Regions from separate parts of the Brevibacillus sp. IT-7CA2 genome, predicted to be linked through region 2. Evidence: riboswitches for the same ligand, from Rfam matches in the RefSeq annotation. Region 2 holds a riboswitch; the other holds the start of a gene.
The links. Region 2 has a riboswitch for cobalamin ahead of ACM6JA_RS10135 (ABC transporter substrate-binding protein). Riboswitches for the same ligand answer to the same signal wherever they lie in the genome.
Positions count from the first base shown of each region.

Region 1: it holds a riboswitch for cobalamin, as region 2 does, so the genes downstream of both, ACM6JA_RS21630 (energy-coupling factor ABC transporter permease) here and ACM6JA_RS10135 (ABC transporter substrate-binding protein) in region 2, are expected to answer to the same signal.

Region 1 covers NZ_CATKQT010000044.1:412,550-420,435, forward strand. Annotated here, with positions in the region: gene ACM6JA_RS21615 (spore germination protein) at 1-459, opposite strand, end outside; gene ACM6JA_RS21620 (GerAB/ArcD/ProY family transporter) at 449-1,549, opposite strand; gene ACM6JA_RS21625 (quinone-dependent dihydroorotate dehydrogenase) at 1,701-2,792, shown strand; cobalamin riboswitch at 2,925-3,119, shown strand; gene ACM6JA_RS21630 (energy-coupling factor ABC transporter permease) at 3,263-4,027, shown strand; gene ACM6JA_RS21635 (energy-coupling factor ABC transporter substrate-binding protein) at 4,024-4,308, shown strand; gene cbiQ (cobalt ECF transporter T component CbiQ) at 4,305-5,102, shown strand; gene ACM6JA_RS21645 (energy-coupling factor ABC transporter ATP-binding protein) at 5,099-5,947, shown strand; gene ACM6JA_RS21650 (hypothetical protein) at 6,003-6,167, shown strand; gene ACM6JA_RS21655 (hypothetical protein) at 6,363-6,857, shown strand; gene ACM6JA_RS21660 (delta-aminolevulinic acid dehydratase) at 7,122-7,676, shown strand; gene ACM6JA_RS21665 (hypothetical protein) at 7,853-7,886, shown strand, end outside.
Region 2 covers NZ_CATKQT010000011.1:739,221-747,106, forward strand. Annotated here, with positions in the region: gene ACM6JA_RS10125 (heme ABC transporter ATP-binding protein) at 1-341, opposite strand, end outside; gene ACM6JA_RS10130 (FecCD family ABC transporter permease) at 350-1,387, opposite strand; gene ACM6JA_RS10135 (ABC transporter substrate-binding protein) at 1,389-2,384, opposite strand; cobalamin riboswitch at 2,541-2,691, opposite strand; gene ACM6JA_RS10140 (MBL fold metallo-hydrolase) at 2,843-3,787, opposite strand; gene ACM6JA_RS10145 (pyridoxamine 5'-phosphate oxidase family protein) at 3,956-4,540, shown strand; gene ACM6JA_RS10150 (MerR family transcriptional regulator) at 4,588-5,346, opposite strand; gene ACM6JA_RS10155 (hypothetical protein) at 5,483-5,653, shown strand; gene ACM6JA_RS10160 (manganese-dependent inorganic pyrophosphatase) at 5,704-6,636, opposite strand; gene ACM6JA_RS10165 (metallophosphoesterase family protein) at 6,762-7,100, shown strand; gene ACM6JA_RS10170 (PepSY domain-containing protein) at 7,131-7,727, opposite strand.

The DNA.
Region 1 (7,886 bases), on a different contig from region 2:
GCGCGTTCCGAGAATAAAAGGCTCGTAGGCCAAGGTAATCGTTCGCATACGCTTGCGAATGAGAGCCACGTTCGTGGAGAGATCCTCGACGAAGCCGTCGCGGGGACCTTTGATCGATATTTCTGTATTGGCTTCCTCAGGGTTACGCTCCGGTCGATTGGAGATATCCCAGGCGAATGGCGGGGAGTTTCCAATGAAAATCAGTAAATCTCCTGCAAACAGTCGCTCAATCCACAACTCTGGGTTCGTGAAGAGCGGGAAAAGAGGCAGAGAACGCAAATCACCAATAGCCAGGAATCGCTCCAATTGCGGCAATGCCGTATCTTGTAGTTGACGAACGTCTGCAAGTCCTTCGCAATAAAGCATCAATACAGGCTGGTCCTCGGATGTGACCGTGCGCAAAAAAACGACGTCCGCACAATGCGCGAGTTTTTCCCGCAGTTCCTCTTCAAGGGTCATAAGGGGCCCCCTCCTGTCTGGATGGTTTGCGCAGGGATATCAGGATGAGCGCGAGTGAGACAACAACCATGATGACGAAGTAAAGTGGGTAGTATACACGCGATAAGAAGGCTACGAATTGCATGTCGCTGTAAGGGAGGCTGGTGAAGGCGATCATGCTTCCGCCGAAAAACAGCATCATGAATTTGCGTTGCTTTCGGGTTCGTATCGTGATCAAATCTCCTAAAAGAATCAGGCAAAGCGTTATTCGAATAAAAGCACCAGAAAGCCACTGAAAAATCGAGAAAAACTCCATGTTCTCGATGTCCTTTCCGATCGTGAGTAGCCGCCATTGTTCAAATGCAGGAAAACGTTGACGAGAGGACTCCACAGGTCCAAATTCTGCAATTGCCCCTGTCAGTGGGCTGAGTGTCAACAGCAGCGTGATACCGAGCATGACAAAAAAGTGTACGAGTCGAAACGGCTTTCGTACGTGATGCTGGAGCAACAGGAGCAGAAACAGCTCGGTGAAACCGCCGCCAACGTAAAGCATCCCATGTAGCAGCGGACGAAAACCGTTCTGGAAAAGCGGGAGCAAAAGACTATAATCCTTTTTGGGAATATTGCCAAAAGCAACGAAAAATCCGAGCAACACGACTATGGGGAGCAAGACGCCTGCTGTGATTCCAACGGAGGTCATACCTCCAATAGAAGCGAGTACACATAGCCCTATCAAGGCTAAAGCGGTCACCCACTCGGGTGTTCGAGGCAAGTAGTTTACGGTTGTCCAAGTTTGCGTATCGATCAGATTCGTTAGCGCCATTAGATACAGGCAAATCATGATTGGAACGAGCAAGAGATTGCTGACGATTTTTCCTGACCGTTGTGAAATCCATTCATACAAAGACTGTTGATCCAAACTTCGATTAATCACAAACAGCAGATACGCCCAGAAGGAAAAGGGGATACCAGCAAGCAACACGCTCAACCAAGCATCTCTTCCGGCTTTACTCAATAAGAGGGGGATGACGGTTACGTGGTTCGTAATGCCGATCGTCAGCATCATCACCATAATGGCTTGACCAATCCCGATTTTTCCGTCCACTTTCATGAAAGACTTATCCCCCTGTGCGTGGTGGTGCTGTTAGGATTTGCCTGCTTGCTTGGAAATATGTATCAGGTATAAAGGTTACATCCGTCCGAAAAAGTATGGTATTCTACTATGAGGTAAAAAGGTAGAAACAGAGTAAGGAGTGCAGCCGATGTATCAGCTCATAAGAAATTATCTGTTCCAGCAAGATGCGGAAGAGATTCATGAAAAGACAATTGGTGCCTTAAGGCTGGTGGAGGATTCTGCTCCAGGCAAAAGCATCCTGAAGATGATCTATCAGGTAAAAGACCAGCGGTTGGAGAATAAGCTGTGGGGAATGACGTTTCCGAATCCAGTCGGGCTTGCAGCCGGTTTTGATAAAAATGCAGAAGTCTATCATGCGTTGGGTGCTCTTGGTTTTGGGTTTGTGGAAATCGGGACGTTGACGCCGCAGGGGCAGCCAGGCAATCCGAAGCCGCGTTTGTTCCGATTGCCGGAACATCAAGCTGTCATTAACCGGATGGGCTTCAACAATCACGGTGCGTATTTGGCTTCCCAGCATTTGGTCGGTTACGCATACTCAGATGTTCCGATTGGGATTAACATTGGGAAAAACAAAGTAACGCCGAATGAAGAGGCGGCCATCGACTATAACAAATGTATGGACATGCTCTATGCATACGGTCACTATTTCGTCATTAACATCAGCTCTCCGAATACCCCGAATCTGCGTGACTTGCAGGAAACAGAGAGCTTGCGTCATTTGGTGCGTGCAGTAAGGGAAAAGGCGACCGAAATGGAAGCGCGTTCCATCAAGAAAAAACCGATATTGCTGAAAGTAGCACCAGACATGTCGGATGAGCACATGCGCGATGTTGTTCACGCTGCTGTTGAAGAAGGCATTTCCGGAATTATCGCTACCAATACGACACTGTCACGCGAGGCGGTTTCCGGACATCGATTTGCCGAGGAAGCTGGTGGCTTGAGCGGAAGACCTCTTACGGAGCGTTCCACTGCTTGGGTGAAGGAGATTTATCAAGAAGTAGGAGACAAGGTACCAATCATCGGTGTCGGAGGCATTTATAACGGCGAAGACGCCTACGCGAAAATCCGAGCAGGAGCCAGTCTCGTTCAGGTGTATACGGGGATGATTTATCAGGGCCCAGGTATCGCCAAACAAATTAACAAAAAGCTGCTCAAGCTCATGCAGCGCGATGGTTTTAAACATATTAGTGAAGTAATTGGCGTAGACGCAAAAGAATAGATAGAACAAGTACGCATAGGTCGATGGCTCCGTTTGTAGTGGGTCATCGACTTATGCGTTTTTGCTTATATTCTTCCGATTTATGTAGTGATCCGGTATAATGATGTGGACAAACATGAATTGTCTGTCAATTTCATATTGTCGGCGTTAGGTGCCTTTATGTGACGCATAAAGGGTAACAGGGAATCGGGTGAAAGTCCCGAGCGGTCCCGCCACTGTAACCAGGGAGCTCTCTTTGAGAAGGAAACCACTCATTTTTGTATGGGGAAGGACAAAGAGCGCATGGATCTGGAAGCCAGGAGACCTACCTAGTAGCCACACCCACAGAACCTTCGCGGAAAGGAGCGGTGAATACGAGGCAATGAGGCTGTATAGTCAGTCTGTTGTTTTGTGTGCACATCTCGTCCATTGATGGATGGGATTTTTTTGTTTGTAGGCAAAGAACGAAAGTCAGTGAAGGAGGAATGAACATGAATCGATCTCGTCTCGTATCAACTTGTCTGATGATCGCTGGCTTTGTCCTGTATTTTTTGCTCAATGAACCAGAGACAGGACATGCGATGCACATCATGGAAGGGTATTTGCCATTATCCTGGGCCTTATTTTGGTGGGCTGTCTTCTTGCCATTTTTTATTCTTGGGATTCGCTCGATTAACAAGATTGTCAAAGAACATCCCGAAATGAAGCTCCTTATTGGCGTTGCTGGAGCGTTTGCGTTTGTTTTATCTGCATTGAAAATCCCTTCGGTTACAGGCAGCAGCTCTCACCCGACTGGAACGGGGCTTGGCGCCATTATGTTTGGGCCTTTTGCGATGTCTGTGTTAGGGAGCATGGTGCTCTTGTTTCAAGCCTTGCTTTTGGCACATGGAGGTTTGACTACACTAGGGGCAAATGCTGTATCCATGGCTGTAGTAGGACCACTAGTGGCATTCGGAATCTATCGGATGATCATGAAGGTCAACGGAAGCCAACGTCTGGCTGTTTTTGCGGCGGCTGCTTTGGCTGACCTCGCTACCTATGTGGTGACTTCGATTCAACTGGCACTCGCATTTCCAGCTGAATCTGGTGGAGTGTTGGCCTCGTTTGCCAAATTTGCAGGAATTTTTGCATTCACGCAAGTACCGCTCGCAATCAGTGAAGGTCTGTTGACCGTCCTTGTTTGGAACTGGTTGTTATCTTACAACGCAAAAGAGCTTACACAGCTTCGTTTGCTCAAACGGGAGGAATCGCTGTGAAAAAAGGATGGAACTGGCTTTTACTCTCGGGGGTAATCGTACTCGCGATTGTCCCGCTGTTGCTGGTGCAGGATTCGGAATTTGGCGGCGCAGACGGCGTGGCAGAGGAAGCGATCAAGGAAATTGCTCCGAATTACGAGCCGTGGTTTCAACCGCTGATAGAACCACCAGGGGGAGAGACGGAGAGTCTATTGTTTGCGGTACAGGCGGCGTTGGGAGCGGGAGTGGTTGGCTACGCTGTAGGCTTGTACAAAGGTCGTTTGGATAAACGGAAAAAATGAACGGGCTGCAACTAGATTCTCTCTCTTATCAAAACAGGCTGAAACGTCTGCCGCCAGCTCATAAGCTATTGCTGGCGAGTGCATTGTTACTACTCGTCTTGGTGGGACATGTATGGATGCAGATGGCCGTCGTTGTTTGGATGACGGTATGGGTAGTGGTGTATGCCCGGATTCCTGTCCGTATCTATGGTGTCTTTATGATCGTGTCGCTCTCGTTTTTCGTGGCGGGGCTCCCTGCCCTATTGGTAGAAGGGGCGAGAGCAGGAGAAGTACACGTCCAGGTCGCGGCAGCATGGGAGTTGGGTTCGTATGTGCTCTATGTGCCTACGTCATCATTTAGTAAAGTTTGGGTTTTATTTTGGCGTACCATGGCGAGCTTATCTTGCTTTGCCTTCATTTTGTTTACCGTGCCGTTTGCTGAAATCTTGCAGGTGCTTCGCCGGCTTCGTATGCCTGTCCTTGTGACTGACTTATTAATGATCATGTATCGGTTTATTTTTGTGTTGGTAACGATTTCTCATCAGCTATGGATTGCCCAACGTTCTCGCGGAGGTCATCGCGGCTTCCGCGCGACACTTCGGGATACAGGGGTTCTCGTTGCGCAATTGTTTGTCAGAGCAATGCGCAAATACGAAGCTTTGCACAAAGGAATGGCGGCTAGAGGCTTCGGGGAGAGCATGCAGGTGCTCTCGTTTCATACACATGCTCGCTCGCGCCGCTATGAGTGGGAATCAATAGCAGGCTGTATGCTGCTGGTACTGCTTGAGTGGTGGACAGGAGGTTGGTGGTTATGACATCACGGTTGTTGGAGTTCATCGATTTGCAGTACACGTATCCGGGAGGGCGGGGCCCCGTCCTGTCAGGGCTGTCCTTATGGATTCCAGAGGGGAAAAAATGTGTCCTTTTGGGACGAAATGGCTGTGGGAAGTCGACCTTGTTCTTGCATGGAAACGGGATCATCGAGCCACAGCAGGGACAGGTGCTGTGGAAGGGGAAACCGCTGGTCTACAAACGAGCCGCACTGCAAGAGATGACACAAAAGGTAGGCTTGGTCTTTCAAGATCCCGAGCATCAGCTGATCGCAAGCACGGTCGCGGAAGATATATCCTACGGTTTATGCAATCAGAAGCTGCCTGAGGACGTAATCCGGGCAAAGGTAGAAAAGGTGCTGGATGCATTCGGATTGAGAGAACTGGCAGAAGCTCCGATTCATCATTTGAGCCTGGGACAAAAACGGCGTCTGGCACTCGCGGGGGTCATGGTCATGGAGCCTGAGCTTTTGCTGTTGGACGAGCCTACTGCGTATCTGGATCGCTATCAGACAAAAAATTTGTTGCGGGAGCTCGATGCCATTCACCGGCAAGGAACGACTGTTTTGATGGCGACACATGATATGGATATTGCCTTTGAATGGGCAGAATGGATTTGCATCATGGATGAAGGCAGGCTTGTGTTCGCGGGAGATCCGCAGGAGGCATTGGAAAATAGAACTATGCTGGAGAGTCTTCATCTGGGTATGCCGTTGCTCGTTGATGTGTGGGAGGCCCTGCCTGAACAGTGGAAGCGGGAACTTGGCGGTAATATTCCACGTTCGGTCGACGAGCTGCGAAAAATGCTCAGTGTTCAGCGGGTTTGGTGAATGGAGTGGGCGCTTTCGGGTAAGCTAACCCCAAAAAGCCATGGAGGTACACAGTATGGAACAAGACTCTGTCACTAGCACATCGGTCCCGAATCATCAGGAAAAAGGAATCTCTCGTCATGTAAAGGATGAACTGATGTATCAAGTATTGGAGAAAGAGATGACTACCGTCGAGCAGGAAAAGAAGATAAAAGATGATTATTTAAAAGGAAAGGCGTAAATTTGCGCCAAAAAGCCCTTTTCGCCACATAAGGCATGAAGGGCTTTTTTGCATGGAATGGTCTAAGTAATATTTACGGTAGAGCAAATCTTGACCGCGGGTAAGAAGATTTGTGCGAATTTTGTAGGGATATGTCCATTCATCACGAATAACGTAAAGAAGGCACTTACTTACAATGGGAGAAGTGATGAGGTTGTGATTTCAACTTTGAATAAGACGCTATGTGTTCAGCAACTCGTAGAAAAATTAAGAGACAAGCAGCTTCTTCATGTACCAATCGCTGATCTTCGAGAATCCAATAAAGTGTTGTATGAATACGTCAATCAGCTCAATGACTCGATTGCGATCATTCCGACCACGATTAATTCTGTTATTACAGGTGTCATCCGTTTCCAGGAAGGGTACTTTATTACCTTGGGCATGCTCATTTGGAAAGACGCCAACAAAAAAGGGGCGTTCAAGGAAGGGACGTTTCTTTTTTACAAGCATGACGCTCATGATTCGATTGAGGATTGCGTCCATATTACCAATTCCATCGAAAATCACAATCTGATGGAAAGCTTGTTCTTTGCGTGCTGCGAGAGCAAGGATGGCGATTCCGTACTTTCCTATTCGCATATCGAGCATGCGATTACATACGGAGAGCTGTATCGTGATATGAAGTCCAAAATCAAAAAAGGATTTGCGTAATTGCTGCAAAACGAGATCACGGTCATTCGTACACACAATCGGGGAAGAATAGATATTTTGGATATCAGAACAACTTTACATGCCAAGTTTTGGATGATATACTACTGAAAATTTATAAAATATTCCAATTGAAGAGGAGTTTTCCTACTTGATGATCAAAAAGTAACGTCTTGCCATTCACCAGTTGGCCCGACCCCCTCCATGTAAATGGTTTTGTCTACCCACAAATAAAAACTACTTACAACAAAATGGAGGAATATCACGATGAGTAAACCTGAAATGAATGTTGCCTTAGTAGTCGGTCCGGATACGGACCTGGATAGCCAAGCAATCCGAAATACACTTGAGTATTTTGGAGCCCGAGTCTTTACGTACTGGATTGGTCGACCAAGCGATTTGATCGATGTATTGAATGGCAGCGACCTATACCCAAATACCGACATGATTATTCTGAATTTCCATGGCGATGAGGGAAGCCTCATCATGCCAGAGCTGGGCGAGGACGTTTACGAGGAAGGAGAACCAAAGGGTGGTTTTGGTCCTGACGAGGTAAGGCGTTTTGCCAAGCTGGATGGAAAAATCGTGTTAGGTAACGGATGCTCGCTTGGTGATCCCGAATTAGCGAAGGCCTTTCTGGACAGTGGTTGCCAGACGTATATCGGGCCAGAGGATTATCCGGACGGAAATTCTGCGCTGATGTTCGCACTGCGCTTTTTCTACGAGGTAATTCAAAACAAGAAAAGCGTGGAAGAAGCTTTTCGAATCGCAAAAGCAACTGATGAAGAAACCGAGATGTATCAGCTTTATGTAAAAGAGTAATTGCAACGCAAAGGGAGCCTTGAACTAGGCTCTTTTTGCATTCTTATGCCCGAGAAGTCTTAGGTGTACCATTCGTCTTTGTCGAGAATTGTCAGGTTGTTATTCTTGTTGACAGTCATATTTTGGATTATGGTAGGGGAGATTCATTTCAATAAGGGGGTATTTCCTTGAAAAAAATGGCTTTTTCCATAGTGGCTTTCGCCATCATGT
Region 2 (7,886 bases):
ACATCCTGCTTCTCTTCCCCTAGCCAATTTTGGTAAGGAAAGCGCCCCATCTCCAACACCTCTCGGACACGAAAACCGACTGGCGGCAGACCCTCTTGCTCCAAAACAGCCAGTATTTTGGCAAGCTCTTTGCGTGGATATGAATGAAGCTTTTTCTCTTGAAGCAAAATGTCTCCTGCATCTGCCTTGATGACACCTGAAATCATTTTCAGCAAGGTGGATTTACCGCTTCCATTCGGTCCGATGATGCCAAAAAATTCTCCCTTGTCCACGCAAAAATCGATGCCGTGCAAAACAGGCGTATCTTGATACGATTTTTGTAAGTTGCGCACATTGATCATTACTTACGTTACCTCTTCCTAAAGCGTTTATTTTGCTTCAATAAATAGGCGAAAAACGGTGCTCCCAGAAATGCTGTCACGACACCGAGCGGGATTTCCGTTGGACTCAGCAGCATTCTGGCAAGAGTGTCGGCCCACAGCACATAAATACCACCGCAGATCGCAGCCATCGGAAGTAAAATACGATGGTCAGGACCAACCAGCATTCGGACGAGATGCGGTACCACCAGGCCAACGAACCCGATAATTCCCGCGATAGAAACCGCCGCTGCAGTCAGGAGAGTCGAGACGACTAGAACCACCAGCTTCGTTCGATCCACATGGACGCCGAGATGCGCAGCCTGCCGCTCCCCCAACGCAAATAGGTTTAGGGAACGCGCATAGCTAACGAGCACCATGCCTCCGATGACCAAGTAAGGAATCAAGACGTACGTAAAGGCCCAGCCGCGAAATGACAGGCTGCCCATAAGCCAGAACACGATCTCATTCACCGTCTGGTCGGATAGCGACACCATAAATGAAACGAGAGAGCCGAGAAAAGCCTGCACCACTACCCCAGACAAAATCAGGCTCTCCGTTTGCAGCTTTCCTTGCGTGTTCGCGAGTCCGAGGACGATCCATAGACTGAGCAGTCCTGTAAGAAAAGCGACGACAGGCGTGCTCCATGCACCCAAAAAGCTGATTTGCAAGCCAAAAAGGATCAAGAAAGCTGCTCCGACAGCAGAACCGGATGCCACGCCCATCGTAAACGGATCGGCGAGCGGATTGCGCAAAACTCCCTGAAAGCCCGCTCCTGCAAGTGACAAGCAGGCCCCAATCAAGACAGCCAATACAACGCGTGGAAAACGAACCTTCATGACAATTTGCTCAGATGACTCCGGCCACGTTACGGTGATCCACTCAGACAAGCCAGGGATTTGATGGAGCAGGATGAGCCATACTTGCGAAATGGGGAGGTGTGCCGCTCCCATCGAGATGCTGATGACTATTGATGCCAAAAGGACGAGACAGCTGACTCCTCCCCATATGAACAATCGTTTCTTCATTTTATTTCACCAAATCAGGGTAAATCGCCTTGGCTACTTCGATCAAGCCTTGTGTAATACGCGGACCAGGACGGGACAAAATATTTTGGTCCATGCCAAAGATTTGTTTTTCACGAATCGCCTTCATTTTATCCCAGCCATTACGCTTGGCGATCATATCCTCCAGTTTGACGCCTGTCTTTTCATCGGTAATTCCGCTCGCATACAAAATGACGTCTGGGTCGTTTTGCAAAATCTTTTCTTCACTGATCGGATTCCATCCTTCGGTGTCGGAGGCAATGTTTGTCGCCCCAGCCAGTGTGATGAGTTCGTCCATGAATTCGCCTTTTCCGACTGTCCAGCCTGGGGAAAATTCCAGGTATACCTTTTTCTTCTCTTCCGGTTTTACATTTTTCACTGCTTCTTGAACGTACGCGATATCCTTCTTCATTTGCGCGACGACTTTTTCAGCTTGCTCCTGTGTGTTGGTGATAACGCCCATCGCCAAAACATTGTTTAGGATGTCGTCCATCTTTGTCGGATGGGTAATATAGACTGGCATTCCGAGAGATTTGAGCTTGTCAGCCACTGGCTTTTCCATCGAAATCCCACCAACGACCATATCCGGCGTTTGAGCGAGAATCGCTTCTTCATTTGGTTTGACGACTCCGCCAATTTTCGGCTTTGCCTTCGCAGCATCTGGATAATCATCATAGTCTGAGACAGCTACAATCCGATCTTCCAAGCCTAATGCGAACAAAATTTCTGTCTCGGCAGGTGATGTCGAGACGATTCGCTCAGGAGCTTTTGCAAAGGTTACTTCTTTTCCTGTCGCATCCGTAACTGTCAACGGATACGTTGTTTGTTTTGCAGGCTGCTCGGCCGCATTCTCTTGCGGTGCTGTCTGCGGTGCGCTTGTTTGTCCACCTGGTGCTGGTTGGCCGTTATCGTTACCGGCACAACCTGCGAGGCTCGCCGCAACTAGTAGTGGGATCATAAATTGCAATGAACGTTTCATATGTAGAACTTCCTTTCTGCATGTCTGATTGACTGTACCTTCCAATAAAAAAATCGACCCTTGCTTCCATTCGGAAATCAAAGGGTCGGCACCTCAGGGGCAAACAGACAGGACGGTCTGTTTCCTGAAATAGGCCGATCCTTTCCGCGAAGGCAACAGGCACTAAAACAAACAGGCAGGTCTCCTGGCTTACGGCTGAGGAACGAGCCGATTTACAGTGGCGGGACCGCGTCGGATTTTCACCGACTTCCCTTTTCACCCGATCTTTTTGTTAAAAAGACGAGGCACCTATTTGTTGTTACGTTTGAAATTGTCACAGTCCATGACTCACCCTACATCATAGCATTCCTTGGATGAAAAAAGAATGACAAACACATAAGCCAATACTTTCTTGCCTCCTAAAAATGAAAAACGCCTGAACAAAAGGTTCAGGCAAATGTAAAGCTTTTGGCAGGCTATTACCCTCGTTTGTGCAAACAATCTAGAATGCCCATGGAGCATACTTGTAAATCGAGCTTGAGTACCTCGAAAACTTCGTGGTCACCACTGATGCCTTGTGACTGTAGATGATCCGAGACTCGTTCAAATAACTTACGAGACAGTTCGTCATAGGTTTGCCCGGCAGCAATCGTTGATTCTCCTTCCGCCACAAACACGGGGAGCCACTCACGTATTTGGCGGTACACGTCGTCTACCTGCTCTGACATCCCAAAATGACCAAAGTAAATGCGACTTAGCTTCCGCGCTTCAAAACGGCTTAGAGACGCTAACATGGCATCCGGGTCAAACTGATTCGGCGAAGTAGATGGAAGCACGAGGTGTATGCCATCCTTTTTAAGCTGTGGATAGAGTACACCTGCGGTATCACCTGTGAACATGCCACGGCTTACTGGATCGTAGATGCTGAAGTGATGATTGGCATGCCCTGGCGAATCCAGAAACTCCAACACGCAATTCTCTCCGATCTTTAGTGTATCCCCGTCCCCGCGAATCAAAATCCGCTCCTCGAGAACCGCCTCAATCGGATCAAACAATCGATCAAAATCATCATGATACACCGCTCTCGCCCCTGCGATCAGTCGGCTCGGATCTACGAGATGACGTGCACCTTTCGGGTGGACGACGACCTTTGCGTTCGGACAATCCTTCAGAAACAGTCCTACTCCTCCTGCATGATCCAAGTGTATGTGCGTCACGATGATGTATTTTACTTGTTCCGGTGTATAACCGAGCTTGGCGAGACCGGCCTTGATGTATGGGACGGAGGGGCTTGGCCCTGTTTCTACCAATGTGAGCTCCTCTTCCGCGATCACATACGTCCCTGTACGTTCTGCCCAGCCCATATCGAAACCGTCTATTAAATGGATGCGTTTCCCTAAATAAATTGGCTCTGTTGCTTGCATGTAAATACTCCTCCTTTTCAAAAGTCTCGTGTAGTTATTGTGATGCGTGAATATTTACACTTTACCATCTATTTGGGACGGATTGGGAATGCATAACACAAAATCTTCATATTTTCATGATAATATGAGGGCAGCAAAAACAATTCCATTATCTGGAGGAGTGCGAAAATGGGGAAGCTTTTTTCTGAATTACGACCTGAGCATGAGGCGTTCATCAAGAAGCAACAGATGTTTTTTGTTGCCTCTGCTCCTATGGACACAGATGGTCACGTGAATCTTTCACCGAAAGGGTACGATTCTTTTCGCATATTATCGCCTACCGAGGTCGCCTATTTGGACCTGACTGGAAGTGGAAACGAAACCAGCGCTCATCTCCAGGAAAATGGCAGGATAACTCTTATGTTCTGTGCGTTTGAAGGCCCCCCTCTCATCATGCGCCTATTCGGCAAAGGGACGGTTATTCTCCCAGATACGCCTCGGTGGGATGAGCTCGTAAAAGACTTCCCGCTTCTCCCTGGCGCTCGTCAAATCATTACCGTCAACATACAGGAAGTAAAGACCTCTTGCGGCTGGGCTATCCCCTTCTATTCCTTTTCAAAAGAACGCGACACCCTTCAAAAATGGACCTTGGCTAAAGACGAACAAGAACTGCTTGATTATCAAAAGGAAAACAACGTAGTAAGCATGGATGGATTGCCAACCCCATTGGGACAAAAGCTTTTTCCCACAGTAGGAGGGGATAACGAAAAGTAAAACACAAAGAAGCTGCCCTGCTCGCAGCTTCTTTTTTTGAAATCTCTTTACTTACTCGTATAAATGACCACTGCATCTCTGAGAAACTCGGCTACACCCGGCTGATCCTTGTCATAGTAAGCGGTAAAACGCGGGTCATCGACGTACATCTGGGCAAGACCTGCGTGCGCTTCTTTACTGTAGCTGTCCCAATAAAAGCTAAGCCATTGACGGTGAAGATCCGCTGCTTTTTGGGCAAGCTCATGAGCAGGATCTCCCGTCGCAAAAGCCTGTGCCAACGTCTCATGCAGTTCTTCATTCAACTTCTCTAGTGCAGCGTACTCCTGCTTGGTCATTTCTTTGATTTTCTGATTGGATTTGTCAACCTGGTCACTTCCATATTTTGCACGAATTTCTTCTCCGTACTGAGCCTCGTTGTCGTCAATCAACTTTTGCTTGAAGCCTTCGAATTTTTGTTTGTCACTCATCGTTTTGGTCCCCTCTCTTTGTGCTAAGGTCAAATTGACATTGGCGATTAACGCATCCAATTGCGCTCGCTTTTCCAGGAGCTTCTCGCGGTGCTCCCGCAGTGCCCGTTCAGCATCAAAGGTTGGTGAATTCAGGATCTCCTTGATCTCCTCCAAGCTCACACCCAGCTCGCGGTAAAAAAGGATTTGCTGCAATCGATCCACCTCTTGCTGTCCGTAAATGCGATACCCTGACGAATTGATTCTCGCCGGCTTGAGAAGGTCAATTTCATCGTAGTATCGGAGCGTCCGGGTGCTGACACCCGCCAGGAGTCCTAGCTTTTGCACCGTATATTCCATGTTCATTCCTCCTGACAAATTGATCGTACACATTTACGGACCGTCAATGTCAAACACATTTTCATAATAAAATTGGCGTTACTCCATTTTCATAATTTGTTAAAATATAGAGAAAGCCATACAAGGAGGGATTTCGATGCTCTATATCATCGGCTTCATTGTAGCCTTACTCGGTGCAGGATGGGGATTAACAGGGCTGCTTAGTCTAAGAGCGAGAGATAAACATGCCATCACCCATTACAGCGACGATGCTTATAACCAGCAAACCTTGTTCCAAATGCACAACAACCCTACCCAAGGAATGTAAAAATAGAAAAGGCTGCCCGCAACTTGTGCTTGGGCAGCCATTCTTATTTCTTACAGAGCTTGGAACGTATCGGTCAATACTGGTACGATTTGCTTTTTGCGGGAGACAACGCCCTTCAGAACAGCTTTGTTGTCCACCAATGTTACTTGGTACGCTTTTTCTACTGCTTGCGTTGCGCTGCCGAGAGCGATCGCAACAGAATCGTTATTCAAGATATCCGTTACAACAAACACGAACAAGTCCAGACCTTTTTCAGCGATGTTTGCATTCATAGCCGCTTCCAGTTCGCCTTGGCGTACGAGTACATCATTTACATCCACTGCATTTACTTGTGCGATTTCTACTTTCGCATTGCCCATTTGGAACTCTTTTGCATCCAATGTGAGCAGTTGTGCGATTGTTTTGTCGCTCAGGTCTGCGCCTGCTTTGAGCATTTCCAGACCGTATGCTTGCAAATCAACACCCGCGATTTCAGCCAGCTCATGAGCAGCGGCTACATCTTGCTCTGTGCAAGTCGGGGATTTCAGCAGCAATGTATCCGAAACGATCGCGGAAAGCATCAAGCCCGCCATCTCTTTTGGAATGTCTACGCCGTTTTCTTTGTACATTTTCTTCAAAATGGTTGTGGTGCATCCAACTGGCTCGGCACGGAAGTAGAGAGGATTGCTCGTCTCAAAGTTCGCAATACGGTGATGGTCGATCACTTCTACCACTTGCACTTGCTCAATGTCATTCGCGCTTTGTTGGCGCTCGTTGTGGTCTACAAGGATGGCTTCATTTACTTCATTCGCCACTGTTTCTACGAGGCGCGGCTCTTTTACTTGGAAGTAATTCAGCACAAATGCTGTTTCGCTGCTGATTACACCCAGGCGTACAGGCTCTACATTCGCGCCCAGTTTTGTTTTCAAGTCAGCGTACACAAGTGCTGAACAAATGGAATCTGTGTCTGGATTTTTATGACCGAAGATTAATTTTTTTTCCATCATCCATACTCCTTAATCGTGATTTGGCGTCAAAATTATACCATAGCTTAGAGGTTGTGCCCAAGATACATTATAGGTTCAAACTCGATCGTTGGAAATAAGGTTTTGAGATCATTCGGAAAAAAATGGGATTCGAGGGGACACAGCAACGAACGGTCATCTGTGGTCATACACATGTCCAATTTGAACGTCGACTTGGCGAGCTGCGTATTCTCAATGCTGGAAGTGTGGGCATGCCGTTTGCCGACGAACCAGGTGCATACTGGTTACTACTTGATGGTGACCGCTATGAACATCGCTTTACACCCTATGACGTAGAGGCAGCTGCAAAACAAATCGCTTCCACGAACTATCCGCAAGCTCAGCAATTTGCCGAAGAGAATGTCCGAAAAATACCTACGGCTCAAGAAGCAATGGAATTTTTGGAGGCCATCGCACGAAAAAACCGCCCCTCTACTTATTAAAGGGTCGGTTGAGAAAGATAGCGGAATCGATTAATCGTCCCAGTCTACATCCAGTACAGCGCCTGTCGTAGCGGAAATCTCCAAATCTACTTCCTGTCCTTTAGGCGTTTTCACTTCCACATCATACACATAGTGGTTATCGTCTTCATCCAGCTTGATGGATTTGATGTTGCCGCTCACTTTAGCCAAAGCGATTTTTTTCGCTTGCTCTACACTGATTTTCACTGGTTGGTTTTTCCACTGATCGTCGTTGTCGTCGTCATGATCATCGTCATCATCGTGGTCAACTGTTTGCCACACATCTCCAGTCATCGCATCGACGTACACGTCAATCTCTTGATGCTTGTTTTTGATCTCTGCTTTGTATACGAGGAAACCGTCCTCTTCATCCAGCTTCCACTCGGTAACGACACCAGACTGTGCATCCCGAACTTTTTTCAGTGCTTTTTCAGGCGTGATGCGCACGAGCTTCGCCCAGTTGTGTTTCACATCATCGTCGATTTGCAGGTACACGGTAGAAGTGTTCTTTTGCGGTACGCTGTAGTATTGGTTGCTATGTGCAAACGCTGTTACGCTGAGGCTCCCTACAATCAGTGCTCCTGCCATGGTCATGACTACTTTTTTCATATGATCTCGCTCCTTTTTTCGGCTGGTTTTGTTTGATCTCCTTTATCATAAAAAGGACAGATGAAGGGAAAAAAAGAGAGAGATTAGAAATTGATGAGAAAATAGATGAGACCTCTCACAGAATTCATGTTTGCCGGAGAGCCACAGCGATTAACAAAA